4 regions of the Vibrio syngnathi genome follow, and region 3 is predicted to be linked to each of the others. Evidence: predicted binding sites of a transcription regulator. Region 3 holds the regulator's gene; each other region holds the start of a gene.
What was found. The regulator CRP, encoded in region 3, controls carbon source genes, mostly activating them, when cyclic AMP is high. The targets are predictions, from matches to a motif close to TGTGANNNNNNTCACA.
Positions count from the first base shown of each region.

Region 1: the regulator CRP is predicted to act here: its motif matches at 1,674-1,689, upstream of K08M4_RS21560 (YbgA family protein).
Region 2: the regulator CRP is predicted to act here: its motif matches at 1,766-1,781, upstream of deoD (purine-nucleoside phosphorylase).
Region 4: the regulator CRP is predicted to act here: its motif matches at 1,910-1,925, upstream of mlc (sugar metabolism global transcriptional regulator Mlc).

Region 1 covers NZ_CP017917.1:1,513,520-1,516,732, forward strand. Annotated here, with positions in the region: gene K08M4_RS21545 (LON peptidase substrate-binding domain-containing protein) at 1-148, shown strand, start outside; gene K08M4_RS21550 (sigma-70 family RNA polymerase sigma factor) at 258-905, shown strand; gene K08M4_RS21555 (ChrR family anti-sigma-E factor) at 898-1,587, shown strand; gene K08M4_RS21560 (YbgA family protein) at 1,764-2,711, shown strand; gene phrB (deoxyribodipyrimidine photo-lyase) at 2,708-3,213, shown strand, end outside.
Region 2 covers NZ_CP017917.1:226,313-229,525, reverse strand. Annotated here, with positions in the region: gene K08M4_RS15945 (Lpp/OprI family alanine-zipper lipoprotein) at 115-381, shown strand; gene K08M4_RS15940 (L,D-transpeptidase family protein) at 577-1,551, opposite strand; gene deoD (purine-nucleoside phosphorylase) at 1,898-2,608, shown strand; gene K08M4_RS15930 (lactate dehydrogenase) at 2,689-3,213, shown strand, end outside.
Region 3 covers NZ_CP017916.1:292,644-295,856, reverse strand. Annotated here, with positions in the region: gene K08M4_RS01355 (phosphoribulokinase) at 1-728, shown strand, start outside; gene crp (cAMP-activated global transcriptional regulator CRP) at 970-1,602, shown strand; gene K08M4_RS01345 (DUF1338 domain-containing protein) at 1,780-2,571, opposite strand; gene astD (succinylglutamate-semialdehyde dehydrogenase) at 2,829-3,213, opposite strand, start outside.
Region 4 covers NZ_CP017916.1:1,075,787-1,078,999, forward strand. Annotated here, with positions in the region: gene K08M4_RS05185 (patatin-like phospholipase family protein) at 1-88, shown strand, start outside; gene pyk (pyruvate kinase) at 233-1,681, opposite strand; gene mlc (sugar metabolism global transcriptional regulator Mlc) at 2,001-3,213, shown strand, end outside.

The DNA.
Region 1 (3,213 bases), on a different replicon from region 3:
CACTCCTGACTTTGAAAGCCCTCAATGGATCTGTGCTCGACTCCTCGAAATGATGCCTATCCCATTGGAAAAGAAAACCAAATTCACAGAACCCGCTAGTTTTCCGTCTTTAGTTCCCTTTTTGAATCAAATCATTACAGGGCAATAAGCACTTTATTCACTATAATTTTGTATAGTAGAAGTTAATTTAAATTAAAGTGATCCCTACTCTCACTCTCCACGTAGTGTCTATCAAATTCGCATGATGGTTAATTACTATGCAAGTGGAAAGCAGAAGAACAGGGAACGGCAAGGAGCATGTCATTATCCCCGACAACAAACTACCTACCGAAAGTAAGGTACCTACAGAGCTCTCAAGCTGGCTGATTTTGGTTGGTTCAGACAGAGATAAGCAAGCATTTACGTGTTTGTTTAAATTCTTTGCTCCCAAAATCAAGCGTTTTGGCATCAGTAAGTTGGGCGGTGAAGCCGCTGCCAACGAGCTAGTCCAAGACACCATGACCAACGTTTGGAAGAAAGCGCATCTCTACAATGAAGAGAAAGGCGCAGCGACTACTTGGGTTTATACCGTGATGCGAAATGCGGCCTTCGACATGTTACGAAAGGTGAAAGCAAAAGCAGAACAAACCATCGCTGACGACATTTGGCCAATAGATGCAATGGTCGCGGAATCTCAAAGCGATGAATTACCGTTTGGTGATCATTTGATGAGCCGCCATGTAATGACTCAAATAGAGAAGTTGCCTTTGGCTCAGAAAACGATTGTTAAAGGTGTCTATTTCCAGGAGCTATCTCAAGAGCAACTCGCTCAACAACTTGGCGTCCCACTTGGAACCGTGAAATCACGTCTAAGACTCGCTTTAGCCAAACTTAAGGTTCACATGGGGGAACAAGATCATGATTAAACATCACCCAAATACCGCAATTTTGAAAGATTTTGTCGATGGCACACTAGCAGACTCAGTTTCTTTGATTGTCTCTAGCCATGTTGAACTGTGTGAACACTGCCAACAACAAGTAAGCATGCTGACGGCGCAAGCTGCTGACTCAGTCTTTGAAAGTGATACCTCAGGGCTTCAACTTTCTGACAGCGAAATGGATGCGTTCCTATCCGATGATGGGGAGTTTGATTTTGATGCGATTGCTCAAATCACTGCTGATTCATCTCAAGCTATCGAAGTGACACCCGAAGTTCAGCAAGTTACGGTTGCAGACACCACATTCACTATTCCTCGCGCGTTGAACTCAGTGGCGAGAAAAGACTGGATGAACTTAGGCAAAATTTCACGCGCAAGACTCGATTTTGACGACGAAGCACACCACACCAGCTTGCTGCACATCGACAAAGATGGACAAGTGCCTTGCCACACCCACAAAGGCTTTGAGATTACGCTTCTCTTGGAAGGCAGTTTCGAAGACGAAATGGGCGTCTACAACAAAGGCGACTTCATCTGGTTAGACGGAAAACATACGCATCAACCCGTAACCAAAGAAGGTTGTGTCTGTCTCACCGTTTCTAGTGATGCGCTTTACTTCACAAAAGGTGTGAGTCAGTTATTCAATCCGCTAGGTAAGTATATCTATTAACTCAGTTGCACGCTATAAATATACAGGATGGCATGAAGCTATCCTGTATAATCGTCCGTAGATCTGGCTTAAAACATCAATGGTGTTGAGATTTCAAACACACCCGGCTCTGTAAGTACGATTAGCAATGTTGAAATATAATAAATAGCTCAAAGCAAGAGCAAAGGAGTTGGCCAATGGAAAAGAAAATTAAAATAGGTATCAGCGCTTGTGTTGCAGGACACAAAGTACGCTTCGATACAGGTCACAAACGCTCTCGTTTTTGTACAGATGACCTTGCAGATTATGTTGAACTGGAACCAGTATGCCCAGAGATGGCAGTGGGTCTTCCAACACCTCGCCCAACCATTCGCCAAGTTCGGCAGCTAGACAATATCATTCACGTTTCCCGACCTGACGGTTCTGGTGACGTGACCAATGATCTGATCGAGTTTGGGCAAAACTATTCAAAGAATAACCAACACATCGCAGGGTTCATTGTGTGTCAGAAAAGCCCAACCTGTGGCATGGAGCGAGTAAAGGTTTACCACCACCACGGGCGTGGTTCTGAATCGACAGGCGTTGGCTTGTTTACTCAACAAGTTATGCAAGGCAATCCTCTACTTCCAGTAGAAGAAAATGGTCGCCTCAACGATCCAATTCTGCGTGAAAACTTTATGACTCGTGTTTTCACTTACCAAAAATGGCTCGATCTTGTTGATGAAGGTGTCACCAAACACAAACTGATTCAATTCCACAGCGCTCACAAATACCTAGTGATGTGCCACCACATAGAAGGCTACAAGAGCTTAGGTAAACTTTTAGCGAGTAACGATTTAGAGATCGATGAGCTGGCAGAAAAGTACATAGAAGGTCTGATGACGGCGCTAATGCATCATGCAAATCGCGGCAGTCATGCTAATACTCTGCATCATTTGCAAGGTTACTTTAAGAAACAACTGAGCAGCGCTCACAAACAAGAGCTCACGAATCAGATTTCATCATTCAGAGAAGGGCTAGTTCCGCTGTTAGTGCCACTGACGCTGATTAACCACTATCTGATGGAATACCCAAACGAGTACCTAGAATCACAAGTTTATCTAAACCCGCACCCACAAGAACTTAAGCTGAGATACGGATATTGAGCGACATTCTATGGATAAGACGAGACCTGAGGATTCACGATAACCCAGCGCTCGTCTCTGCAGTTGAAAACGGCGTCTCTATCGCCGTTTTTATTTCAACCCCGCAGCAATGGCAACAACATCACCTGGCACCGATAAAAGCGGACTTCATTTATCGCCACCTGAAACAGTTCGAGTCACAACTCGCTGAATTCGGTATCACTCTGCTGCACCTCAAAGCCACAGACTTTAACGATCAAGCTATTCAACTCATCAACTTGTGCAAACAGGTCGATGCGACATGTGTGTATGCCAATTCAGAGCCGGAAGTGGATGAGCAGTTAAGAGACAAACGCTTAATCGCTACTGGTATAAAGCTGAAAATAACCGACTGCGATACGATTCTGCCATTAGGTAGCGTACTGAATAAACAAGGTGAGATGTTCAAGGTTTTCACACCTTTCAAAAACGCATGGTTAAAAGAAGTGCAAGCGAAAGGCATTATTTGCAGCCCAACTCCAGT
Region 2 (3,213 bases), on a different replicon from region 3:
CTCTAGTTATTGTTTTTGCAGTTAAAAGATTAGTCGCTACAATCATTAATGAAGCGACTATATGATAAAGAATGTATAGCGCATCTTTTGATGATAAATAAGCAAGGAGTTCTTATGAATAAGACATTAATCGCAGCTGCAGCCTCAGTTTTCATTTTAGCTGGTTGTTCTTCTGAGCCAGAAGAAGCTGCAATGTCACAAATGGATCAATTGACTAACCAAGTTGCTGAGCTAACCAGTGAAGTTGAAGCACTTAAAGGCGATAAAGCGGCAGCTGAAATGAAAGCTCAAGAAGCAGCTGCAGCCGCTATGGCAGCAAAAGAAGAAGCGGATCGTGCTAACGACCGTATCGACAACATCGCAGAGTCTTACACTAAATAGTTTGAGAGCTCAGTGCGATGAAGCTGTAGATTAAATCAGTCGTAAAATGCAGTAAATAGACAGCACCACCTCTTAACGGATGTGGTGCTTTTTTTTGGGCGTTACTAGTTCGAATAGAAGGCATTAATTCGAGTAGAAGGTATCAATTCAAGTAGACAAAAATAAACGCCCCTTATTACAGAAGAGGCAATCAAATTAGAACTCAATCACAGGTGGTGCTATCTCAACAGGCACGCCATTTTGAGCAAATATCACCGCTTTCGCTTTTGAACTTGGTAGATCCGCATCTTCAAGCCACCATTTTAATTCAACGGGGATTTGCAATAATTTCTTAGAGCCGTCGCTTCGCGTCAATGGTTCGTGAGCTTCAACAAACACGCTCCTATCTGGCTCTAAAGACACTTTGATAGGCTCATCGATTATTGTGACTTGCTCACCACGACTAACCTGTTCAAAAAGCCACTCAATATCTTTAGGTTCCATACGAATACAGCCGGAGCTGACTCGCAAGCCTATCCCAAAGTCTTTATTGGTACCGTGTATCAGATAATCACCTGCACCATAAGCAAGTCGTAATGCATACTCGCCCAGAGGGTTTTCCGGCCCAGCAGGAACCACTTTTGGTAGCTCAATCCCTTTCTCTAGATACTCTTTACGAATTGAGTTTGGAGGCGTCCAAGTCGGATTGGGTCTTTTTTGGCTTATCTTAGTGATCATCTCTGGGGTATCCCGCCCCACTCGACCGATGCCAACAGGAAATACGTGCACCTGATTTTTCTCAGGTTCAAAGAAGTACAACCTTAACTCGGCAAGGTTAATCACAATGCCTTTTCTCGGCGTATCCGGCAGAATCAAACGGCTAGGGATACTTAACACATAACCTTCAGCAGGAAGAAAAGGATCAACGCCTTTGTTTGCCGCCATTAAAGAGAGAAAACCAATATCGTATTGCTTAGCAATGATAGCCAACGTTTCGCCAGCAGCCACTTCGTGTTGTTGTATTCTGCCGACGATACGGCTTTCAGCCGGAGGCAGTACAAAGGTCGCCGCAGACACACACGACGAAGCCATCGCTGCCACAAGCATGGTGACCCTCACTAGAGGTAAAGCTACCTTACGTATCTGTGTTCTCATTGAGTGCAAAGGCGTCGAGTTAGCGCAATACGACATACAATTCCTTGGTTTGTCTTTTTATCAAAGTTTAGATTATCGCTGATCAAACGTCGCGACAACGTATTGTTGCTCCAAGCTGATATGCAACAGGCCTTTATTTGTCGTTTTTCGTCTGGACATAGCGTAATTTAACCACACAAAATCGATTGCCTCTAAACTTTCAACATATTTGGTTATCTATATGAATAATACTTTAAAGGTAGAGCAAATTTGTGACAAACATCTCACGGAGCCTCGTTTTAACTCGCTAATATTGCCTCAACAAAACGAATTCAATTCAACAGAATCGGTAATTAATAAAATCCTGTTCCTATAATTACCGTTAAAACTTTGGAGAACGACCATGGCTACACCTCATATTAATGCTCAAGCTGGTGATTTCGCAGAAACTGTACTTATGCCAGGCGACCCGCTTCGCGCAAAATACATTGCAGAAACATTCCTTGATGACGTGAAGCAAGTTTGTGACGTTCGCAACATGTTTGGTTACACAGGCACTTACAAAGGTAAGAAAGTTTCTGTAATGGGCCACGGTATGGGTATTCCATCGTGCTGCATCTATGTACATGAGCTAATTGCTGAGTACGGCGTAAAGAACGTTATTCGCGTAGGTAGCTGTGGTGCGGTACGTGATGACGTTAAACTAATGGACGTTGTTATCGGTATGGGTGCATCGACTGACTCAAAAGTAAACCGCATTCGTTTCAACAACCATGACTTCGCGGCAATCGCTGATTTCGGTCTTCTAGAAGAAGCCGTAAACCAAGCACGTGCACAAGAAGTTCCAGTTAAAGTTGGTAACGTATTCTCTGCAGACCTTTTCTACACTCCAGAAGCTGACCTTTTCGAAAAAATGGAAAAGCTAGGCATCCTTGGTGTTGATATGGAAGCAGCTGGTATCTACGGTGTTGCTGCGGATCTTGGTGCTAAAGCCCTAACTATCCTAACAGTATCTGACCACATCATCCGTGGTGAGAAACTAAGCTCTGAAGATCGTCAAAAATCGTTCAACGACATGATGAAAGTTGCTCTAGAGACTGCAATCAACATCTAACGAATTGATAAGATACATTGAAAAGCGTTACCCCGCAGCCAAGCTCACTTGGCTGCTCAAATAATCCCGAGGGGGAGATCGTGTCTAACGACAAGCTGCCAAAAGATGCGGATGGTTTGCAACTCAACTTTTGTAAAACATTGGCGTGTGACAACTTTGGCTTGAGCGATGCAAAACGGTATGTTTTGCAACACGCAAACCCTAAGCGTCCAGCGATGGTTTGTCGTGAATGTGGAGCTTTCCCCCCCTTACTTAACAATAGTGAAGTGTTAAGCGAACTTCATCGCCTAAGACAACTTCACAGCGACGGGCTCCCTGCTTGTCGTAATGATGATTGCGATAACTTTGGCTTATCGGTTCATACCCACAAACATCTTTATCATGCCTTCGGCTACAGTGGCGATAGGCAGCGTTACAGATGTAAAGACTGCCAATCAACCTTCGTTGATAAGTGGTCAGGATCCAACAAAAAACTTCAGTTTCAAGAGAACCTCATGGGCTTATTGTTCATGGGGTATTCAGTACGTGAAATTTGTAGAAAATTAGAGATCAATCCAAAAACTTTCTATGATCATGTTGACCATATCGCCAGTCGCTGTCGTCGC
Region 3 (3,213 bases):
CTCGCCCAGAGATGGACGTCGAGATCCGTAAGGCGCGCGAGCAAGGTAAGCACATCAGCTACTTTGGCCCACAAGCTAACGATTTTGGTGCATTAGAAGAGTTCTTCCGTCAATACGGTAATGAAGGTACGGGCAAAGTCCGCAGCTACCTACACACCTTTGATGAAGCCGTGCCTTATAATCAAATGCCAGGCACCTTCACACCATGGCAAGAGATCCCTGAAAATTCCGATGTGATGTTTTACGAAGGCCTACACGGCGGTGTGGTAGATGGGGACATCAATGTTTCTCAACACGTCGATTTGCTGATCGGCATGGTGCCTATCGTAAACCTAGAATGGATCCAAAAGTTCGTTCGTGACACACGCGATCGTGGTCATTCTCGCGAAGCAGTAATGGACTCAATTGTTCGCTCGATGGATGATTACCTTAACTACATTACTCCTCAGTTTTCACGTACTCACATCAACTTCCAGCGTGTTCCAACGGTAGACACATCAAACCCTCTCAATGCTAAAGGGATCCCAAGTTTAGATGAAAGCTTCGTTGTTATACGCTTACGCGGCATCAAAAACGTCGATTTCCCTTATCTTCTGGCTATGATTGATGGCTCATTTATGTCGCGCCACAACACGCTTGTAGTACCTGGCGGCAAGATGAGTTTTGCTATGGAACTCATTGTAAGGCCTATCCTGCAACAACTTATAGAAACCGGGAAAATAGGCTAACAAAACAACATTCTGGTTGATTACTTTTCATACCGTGATCATGTGCACAATTTTGCGTAAAAAATCGTAGCTTGGTCACGATTAAAATCAAGAAATAGTACCTGAAAAAGGATACTATTCTTAAACGAAACACAAGATAGCTTGCAGCACTCAACGAGTGCTCTTATCCTAGCTACGTCAATTCAGGCTTAGCTAAAATATGGAAAGCGGCAAGCATACCCTGCAGAGGAAGTAAGATATTATGGTTCTAGGTAAACCCCAAACCGATCCAACATTAGAGTGGTTCCTTTCACACTGTCATATTCATAAGTACCCTTCAAAAAGTACTTTGATTCATGCTGGTGAAAAGGCAGAAACCTTGTACTACATCGTTAAAGGTTCTGTGGCAGTTCTTATCAAAGACGAAGAAGGTAAGGAAATGATTCTTTCTTACCTAAACCAAGGCGACTTCATCGGTGAGCTTGGCTTGTTCGAAGAAGACCAAGAGCGTACTGCATGGGTTCGTGCAAAATCTCCTTGTGAAGTAGCTGAGATTTCTTTCAAGAAATTCCGTCAACTTATCCAAGTGAACCCAGATATCCTAATGCGCCTTTCAGCGCAAATGGCAAACCGTCTACAAGTAACTAGCCAAAAGGTTGGTGACTTAGCGTTCCTTGACGTAACAGGTCGTATCGCTCAAACGCTACTAAACCTAGCGAAACAGCCAGATGCAATGACTCACCCTGACGGCATGCAAATCAAGATCACTCGTCAAGAGATTGGCCAGATTGTTGGTTGTTCTCGTGAGACAGTTGGTCGTATCTTGAAGATGCTAGAAGAGCAGAACCTAATTTCTGCACACGGTAAAACTATCGTGGTATACGGCACTCGTTAATCTCGATTAACTGAGCCAAAAATTTGAAAGCCACCAAATGCGAATTTGGTGGCTTTTTTGTTTTCTAAAGATCTACAAAGAAAATACGAATGAAACACCTACAGCTTCCAAGCGAAAATACTCTCGAAGCGAAGCCTATCTGAATCTCTAGAGCAAAGCCCGTACTCGCATCTTTCTTTAACCGTTAGTGCTTTCGAAGATCTTATCCGCCGATGCTGCAACAAAACCTGTATAAAGCTCACCGTTGGCCATCGCATAACGCTTAGCGAACTCATAGAAGCCTCCAGGAATCATCTCATTGCCTTCAACAAATGAAACTGGGACTTTGTCTGCCATTGTAGATGATTGCTCTAATAAGACCTCTGGAGAGCCTTTAACCTGACCACCAGATGCATTGATAGTGAAACCTGAATCACTCAAATAGTCATTCACAGTCTGTACTTCATCGAACTCATTGAGCTGGTTCACACTCACCGTAAAGTGATTTGCACCGTAACCATGAGCCGCTAGCCAAGACGCGTATTCACTCTCTTTTGCTAGAACTTGAAAATCCGCGAAGCTCAGGTCCCAAAGGCGACCACCAAACAAGAACTCATGACCTTGAAGCTTGCTTGCGTCGACTTGCTCAACCAACTTAGCCACGATCTGTTGCAAGTCACTTGAACACTCTTCGACTTTCAACTCACTAATGAACACTTTCGGTTGGTTTGGATCTGGGTGCTCGTAATGCTTAGCCACTAGCTTCTTGCTCTCAAATAAGTAATCGCCACACGCCTTGTAACCTAACTCAAGGAAAGGTTTAGCCAATGTTTCAATACCCAGTGGTGCAACATTGAAAGTACGCAGTGCAATGTGATCATTAATCAGAGCTTCATCTTCTTTCAGCAAATGGTGTACTTTCTCAGCCGATGGGCAAAGCCTGTGAATGTAATCATCCCATAGTGGTTTAAAGAGTAGATCGGGCGTCATGGTGACTCCTTGTCAGAGGTTCTAGCAAGCTAGTAATTTGGATTAGAGAGGGAGAGGCTGGACACAGAGTCAGCAGCCATCAGCCTGTGACATACTTGTTCTATTATTATCTACCGCCCAATCTAGGTGTAGGACGTGATGGAAAAAGGAAGCGATAACACCGCTTCCTTATTACACAATCAATCAATGAATCTGTTATTCATGAACCTAGAGCTCATAAGCTTGTGATTCATCAAGTTATAGCTTAAAAGCAAAAACTACAGCTCAATACCGGGGCTAAACGTAGCTGGCAGTTGAGTTTCACCACCTTCCATTGACGCCATAGGGTAAGCACAGTAGTCAGCCGCGTAGTAAGCACTTGGGCGTAAGTTGCCCGAAGCACCTGGACCACCAAATGGAGCATCGCCACTTGCGCCTGTTAGCTGGCGGTTACGGTTAACAATGCCCGCACGGATATGGTCAACGAAGTATTCCCACTCCGAATCGTCGGTTGAAACTAGGCCAGCAGACAAACCAAAGCGCGTGTCATTAGCCAGTTCAACGGCTTGCTCTAGCGATTGGTAGCGAACCACTTGCAGTAATGGGCCGAAGTACTCTTCATCTGGCAACTCAGCAATGTTGGTTGCATCGATGATACCCGGA
Region 4 (3,213 bases), 780 kb from region 3:
TTACCGATTTGTAGAGACTTATACCTCTACGGAAAATGCCCGCAGTTCATACATGCCACAGTTGGGTTCCATTGCTGCTGAGAAGTAATGCTTGAGGTTGATTAGTCACGACGTTAATTGTTGATGTTATTAACGAAGAATATACTGAAATGAAAAAGGGTTACTGAACTTGGTTCAATAACCCTTTTTTGTCTTTGAAATTATGCTAATCGTTTCACTTTACGTTCAAACATTAAGTGACAGGCAAGATCCTCATACAGTTGGTCGACCCCGCCACATCCATAATATCGCCTTGGGTGACGATCACGAGATCGCCAAACTTAAGATGCTCTTTCTCTTTTAGGCAGGTGAGCGTAGATAGGGCAATGTCAAAGCTGTCCTCGGCTTCTGTCTCAAAGTAGATAGGTGTCACACCTCGATACAAGGTGCAGCGATTAAGTGTTCCTTCGTTACGAGACAGCGCATAGATAGGCATGTCAGCACTTAGGCGAGACATCATCAATGCAGTGCGGCCTGACTCAGTGAGAGTGACTACGCCTTTAATGCCTTCCATATGGTTTGCCGAGTAGATAGTCGCCATCGAAACGGTTTCTTCAGCGGTAACAAAAGTGCGATCAATACGGTAATTGGATTGGTTGTTAATTCCCGCCATCTTTTCAGCACCAATACACACTTCAGCCATTGATTTTACGGTTTCGACCGGATAATCACCTGCAGCAGTTTCACCTGAAAGCATGACCGCATCGGTTCCATCAAGCACCGCATTGGCAACGTCCATGACTTCGGCTCGGGTTGGCATTGGCGCTGAAATCATCGATTCCATCATTTGAGTGGCGGTGATCACCGTTCGGTTAAGCGCTCTAGCACGGCGTATAAGCTGTTTTTGTACTCCGACTAACTCAGGGTCGCCAATTTCCACTCCGAGGTCACCACGAGCCACCATGACGACGTCTGAGGCCATTATGATGTCATCCATGTTCTCAACAGTGGCTACCGTCTCTGCTCGTTCTACCTTTGCTACGAGGTGAGCTTCTAAGCCAGCTTCTCGTGCGAGCTGTCGAGCGTAGTGCATGTCTTCGCCGTTGCGCGGGAAAGACACCGCGAGGTAATCCACTTTGATTTGTGCTGCAGTGACGATGTCGCGCTTGTCTTTTTCTGTCAGCGCTTCTGCGGAAAGGCCGCCGCCTTTCTTGTTGATGCCTTTGTTATTTGAGAGAGGACCACCAATGATGACTTCTGTATGAACACGGCAGCCTTCCACTTTGGTTACTTTTAGCTGAACACGACCATCGTCGAGCAACAAGATGTCGTTAGCTGAAACGTCGTTAGGTAATTCTTTATAATCAAGACCGACCGCTTGTTGGTTGCCTTCGCCTAAACCTAGGCTACTGTCGAGAGTAAATTGGTCACCAACGGCAAGTTGGATTTTGCCATCTTTGAATGTTGACACTCGAATCTTGGGGCCTTGTAAGTCACCGAGAATAGCGATTTGAGTGCCAAGTCTTTTGGCAATTGCTCTGACGTTTTCTGCACGTTGTATATGGTCGTCGCTAGTGCCGTGAGAGAAGTTCATACGGACGACATTGGCACCGGCTTTGATGATCTCTTCAAGCACGTTACCTTTATCAGTAGAAGGGCCTAGCGTTGTGACGATTTTCGTTTTTCTTAATTCGGCTGTCATGAATACTCCTAGAGTGAGGCCAAGTAATCTTTTAAAAGACTGAATTAAGTATATGCATTAATTGAATATTTATTGGGAGCTATGAGGATATTTCTTTATTTGTCTCTAATTATTGAATTCAGGGCTCAATAACGATGTTTCATTAAGAAAATTAAGTCTCAATTTATCGATGTAGGTACGGATTTTTCTCGAACTATTTGACTAGATACACAAAGATTCATGTATATACGTGATACGGGTCACGGCGATATACCAAGTGACTTCACAATTACTTCGCAAAGTAAAAAAATTACCGCGTTGATGATTTCTGGAGCGTAAAATGTACATGGCTCAACCGGGCCATATTGATCATATCAAACAGGTCAATGCTGGTCGTGTATATAAACTAATTGACCTTAGAGGTCCTATTTCTCGTATCGATCTGTCCAAGCAAAGTGAGTTGGCTCCGGCGAGTATTACTAAAATTACCCGTGAACTCATTGAAGCTCACCTTATTCACGAAACGACGGTTCAAGAAGCCACGACTCGTGGGCGTCCTGCTGTCGGTCTGCAAACCAATAACGAAGGTTGGCAGTTTCTGTCGATGCGTCTTGGTCGCGGATACTTAACGATCGCGCTCCATGAATTGGGCGGCGATGTACTTATCGATACTAAGATTGATATTCATGAACGTGACCAAGACGATGTGCTTGCGCGTCTTCTGCATGAAATTGATGAATTTTTCCAAACTTATGCGGAGCAACTCGATAGGGTAACAAGTATTGCGGTTACGCTACCGGGTCTTGTGAATTCTGAGCAGGGGATTGTGTTGCAGATGCCACACTACAACGTTAAAAACTTAGCGTTGGGTCCTGAGATCTACAAAGAAACAGGTCTACCTGTCTTTATTGCCAATGATACCCGAGCCTGGGCATTAGCAGAGAAGTTGTTTGGCCACTCTCAAGACAACGATAATTCCGTTCTTATCTCGATTCACCACGGTGTAGGCGCCGGGATCATTCTTGACGGTCGAGTATTGCAAGGTCGCCACGGTAACATCGGTGAACTGGGTCATATTCAGATCGATAAACAAGGCAAACTTTGTCATTGTGGTAATCATGGCTGTTTAGAAACGGTCGCGAGTTCTCAGGCGATCCGTGAACAAGTGAAAGAGCGACTGGCTAATGGTGAAGCATCGTCATTAACTGTGTTTGAAGATGTCACTATTGAACAGATTTGCGCTGCCGCTGCCGATGGCGATCCATTGGCTGTTGAAGTGATTGAACAGTTAGGTCGTTACTTAGGTGCCGCGATAGCTATTGTGATTAACCTTTTCAACCCTGAGAAAGTCTTGATCGGTGGTGTTATCAATCAGGCTAAAAGCGTGTTGTACCCTGCGATTCAAAAGTGTATCGAAGAGCAAAGTTTATCGGTTTACCATCAAGATTTAGAGCTGGTGGAATCTCGATTCTATAAACAAGCCACCATGCCAGGTGCGGCGCTTGTTAAACAAGCTTTATATGATGGCCAATTGTTAATGAAAGTGATTGAAG